Regions from separate parts of the Sedimentibacter sp. MB31-C6 genome, predicted to be linked through region 2. Evidence: a T-box and tRNA genes for the amino acid it is inferred to sense, from the RefSeq annotation. Region 2 holds a T-box; the other holds one or more tRNA genes.

Region 1 (2,212 bases), 1.5 Mb from region 2:
TTTATAATTTTAAAAGAAGGGGCTTTTGATGGAAAATTTAACTGTATTGATGCCAGGGGAAGTGTCAGAACGACTTCATAATATGCTACTGTTTGCGCTAGAAGGATATGAATATGATTTAATTAAAACTAGTAATGAAATAGTAAATTTAAAAAACAAGAAAATTTTATTTGTAGTGGAATTAGGTGAATCGGGAATAAATATTGAACTATACAGATTTTTAGAAAAAATAATAAAGTCAGGGGATAACTTTATGGAAAACTCTGTAGGTTCAGTAATCGTTAATGTCAAAAATGAATTATATTCTAGAGATATTGGACGAAAAATAATTTTTCATGCAAATAATGCTGGATGCATTTTTCCTGGCAGACCATTGTCTGAAGCAACAGGCTCTCTGAAAAATTACAATACATATAAAAAAATACATGATATGAGCTTATATGAAATTTGTTTGCAAGATTGCAAAAAAACTGTTAATGCCCTTATGAATTATAATGTTAAAAAAATTAGAAATCCTAATATACTTACATTACATTCAAGCAATTATACAACATCTAATACTTTACTTTTGTGGAAAATGGTTAAAGATAATTTGAAGGATTATAATATAAATGAAATACATATAGAAAATGGTTCTATTCATGATTGTAAAGCATGTTCATATAAGGCATGTAAGCATTATTCAGAAAGTACAAATTGTTTTTATGGTGGGATTATGGTAGAAGAAATATATCCTGCTATAATTGACTGTGACATACTTATTATGTTGTGTCCTAACTATAATGACGCAATAAGTGCAAATATGTCAGCTGCTATAAATAGATTGACTGCCTTATTTAGAAAGGTTAAATTTTATGACAAGTATATATTTTCTATTATAGTATCAGGTCATAGTGGAAGTGATATATTGGCACAACAATTAATAAGTGCCTTAAATATTAATAAAACTTTCATGTTACCACCTAAATTTGCTTTAATGGAAACTGCAAATGATATTGGTGAAATAAAGGGAGTCGACAATATAAAAGAAAAAGCAGCAGAGTTCGCAAAAAACATAAGAAAATGTATTGAAGAATAATTTTGAATAAAAATAGTCGGGATGACTGGATTCGAACCAGCGACCCCAAGTCCCCCAGACTTGTACGCTAACCAAGCTGCGCTACATCCCGATATAGAAATTATAAATGATAAATAAAGTTCTGTAAAGAGTAAAAATTTTTAAAAATATAAATTTCACCTTGCATTTTATATACTATTCTGATAAAGTTGAAATATCCTATAATTTGGATAAAATAAGAATAAGGAAGTATAAAATATGAGTGAAGATAAAGATTTATGTGGTTGTGAATGTGGAGACGACGGATGTGATTGTGGTCATGATCATGATGGAGAAGAAATCATTACTCTGACTTTAGAAGACGGAACTGATATTGAATGCGCAGTTATTTCTGTATTTCAAGTAGAAGAAAAGGATTATATAGCTTTACTACCTTTAGATAATATAGAAGAGGGAGAAGTATTCCTTTATGGATTTAAGGAATATGATGATGGTAGTATTGATTTAATAAGCATAGAATCTGATGAGGAATATGATGCAGTAACAAAAGCATTTGATGTAATTCTGGATGAAGCAGAGCTTGACGAATTATTTGATGAAGACGAAGGGTAATATAAAGAGGACAGTTTGTAACTGTCTTTTTTATTTAATATAAAGCTAATATATGTTTATATGTTTGTATTTTAATTATATACAATTATTTAAAATAGTTGACATTGTATGGATATTATGATAATCTATCAAGAATAATTTAAATCGTTCGTAGAACTGATAATACAAAGGAAAAGGAGATTTCTAAATGGCAAAAATAATACATGAGCCTTCCAGAACTTTTGGAGAGTATTTACTATTACCAAATCTAACTACTAAAGAATGTGTAGTTGAAAATGTAGATTTAAGCACACCAATAACAAGATTCAAAAAAGGTGAAACACCTGATTTGAAACTTAACATTCCATTCTCATCAGCTATAATGCAATCAGTTTCAGATAATAATTTAGCCATTGCATTAGCAAAGAACGGTGGAATTTCATTTATATATGGTTCTCAGTCAATTGAAAGTGAAGCAGATATGGTTAGAAAGGTTAAAAAATATAAAGCTGGATTTGTAATCAGTGATTCGAATTTAACTCCAGAGCATACTCTTAAGGATGT
Region 2 (2,212 bases):
ATTTCTTTTTCCAATTTATCTCTTCTAACTACTACTGCTTGATTGTTTTCAATATCTCTTGGTCCTATTTCTATACGAATAGGGTAACCCTTCATTTCATATTGGTTAAACTTCCAACCAGGTGAATTTTCAGCATCATCATCAAGCTCTACTCTGATATTTTGTGATTTTATTTTATCATAAAGTTCATTAGCCTTTTCTAATACTCCTTCTTTTTTTTGAGCTATAGGAATAATAACTACTTGTGTTGGTGCCATCCTTGGTGGTAAAACAAGACCCCTATTATCTGAATGAACCATAATAAGTCCTCCTATCAATCTTGTTGATATACCCCAAGAAGTATGATATGGATATTCTTCTTTACCACTTCTACCTTGATATTTAATATCAAATGCCTTTGTAAAGTGTTGACCAAGGTTATGAGATGTGCCAGCTTGCAATGCCTGACCATCATGCATTAATGCTTCCATAGTATATGTTGCATATGCTCCAGCAAATTTCTCTTTTTCACTTTTTAATCCAATTACTACTGGCATTGCCATTAAATCTTCTGCAACCTGTCTGTATATATCAAGCATCTGCAATGTTTCTGACTGTGCTTCTTCTTCCGTTTCATGTAACGTATGTCCTTCTTGCCATAAAAACTCAGAAGTTCTTAAAAATGGTCTCGTTGTTTTTTCCCATCTTACAACACTACACCACTGATTATACAAATATGGTAAATCTCTATATGAATTTAACCATTTGCTATACATATGACAGATGATAGTTTCTGAAGTAGGTCTTACAACTAACCTTTCTCCTAATTCTTGATTACCTCCATGAGTTACCCAAGCAACTTCAGGTGCAAATCCTTCCACATGGTCTTTTTCTTTGTTTAATAAACTTTCTGGAATTAGTAAAGGAAAATACATATTTTTATGTCCTGTTGCTTTAAATTTTTCATCTGCAAATTCTTGTATTTTTTCCCACAAAGCAAATCCATAAGGTCTTATTACCATGAATCCTTTTACTGGTGAATAATCCACCAATTCATTTTTCAATATTACATCTGTGTACCATCTACTAAAGTCTTCTTCCATAGGTGTAATTTCTTTTACAAAATTCTTGTCTTTTTTAGCCATATTATCTCCTTTCAATCATTGCGGTTGACCTACCAACAATTTTTTCAGAAAAACCTTCTGATAAATGGTATTAGTCGTATAAAATATAAATCCGCCTCTTAATTAAGAGGCGGATATCCGCGGTACCACTCTAATTGCTACATAATATTGTAGCAACATCTCAATCATATAAGGGTTTTGCCCTTTGGGTTGTTACTCCCAAACACTCAAAGGTAGGTTCATTATACAGAGGGACAAAGGCGTTTCACCACCAACCTTCTCTCTATAGACCATGTATATTTACTAGTCCTCATCACTGTGATATTTATTCAATCTTTGTATTAAAAACATATTATATCACTTTTATTTTTTTGTCAATCATTTTATTCATATAATTAATAGAATGCTTGTAAATGTAATTTTATGATAGTATAATGTAATTACTGGAAAAAATAAAATATTAGGAGGTACAAAATGAAAAAGAAAGTATTAAGTTTAGTATTAATATCTCTATTAATTCTTAACAGTTTTAGCTTTGTTTTTGCTGCAGAGGATGAAACCATTTTAATTACAATTATCCATACTAATGATACTCACGGAAGACTAGAAGAAGATAGCTATAACAATATCATGGGTTTTGCAAAAATTGCTACATTAATTAAAGAAGCTAAAGCAGAAAATCCTAACACATTAGTTCTTGATGCTGGTGATACGCTTCATGGAATGCCTATAGTTAATATCAGTAATGGTGAAAATTCAATAAAAATACTAGAAGCCGCAGGATATGACTACATGGCAGTGGGTAATCATGATTTTAACTACGGTCAAGAAAGATTATTAGAATTAAAAGACTTAACAGAAATAGGTATGTTAAGTGCAAACGTTTTAAAAGATGATGAATACTTATTTACACCATATGTAATAGAAGAAATAGACGGAGTCAAAGTTGGTATATTCGGTCTTACTACTCCTGAAACTGAATATAAAACAAGTCCAACAAATGTAGAAGGAATTACATTTGCGGATCCGATAGAAGTTTCGAAGAAAATGGTCGATGAGTTAGATGACCAAACTGATGTTATCATAGCATTGGCCCATATCGGAATAGA

The links. A T-box is a leader RNA that pairs with one kind of tRNA and senses whether it is charged. The one in region 2 lies ahead of proS (proline--tRNA ligase), so its partner is inferred to be a tRNA-Pro.
Region 1: it encodes a tRNA-Pro, which carries the amino acid that the T-box ahead of proS (proline--tRNA ligase) is inferred to sense. The anticodon was not compared.

The regions. Positions count from the first base shown of each region.
Region 1 is NZ_CP142396.1:502,147-504,358, reverse strand. It holds gene U8307_RS02615 (flavodoxin family protein) at 29-1,078, shown strand; tRNA gene U8307_RS02610 (tRNA-Pro) at 1,095-1,169, opposite strand; gene U8307_RS02605 (DUF1292 domain-containing protein) at 1,316-1,669, shown strand; gene U8307_RS02600 (IMP dehydrogenase) at 1,857-2,212, shown strand, end outside.
Region 2 is NZ_CP142396.1:2,023,548-2,025,759, reverse strand. It holds gene proS (proline--tRNA ligase) at 1-1,124, opposite strand, end outside; T-box leader at 1,227-1,429, opposite strand; gene U8307_RS09665 (5'-nucleotidase C-terminal domain-containing protein) at 1,578-2,212, shown strand, end outside.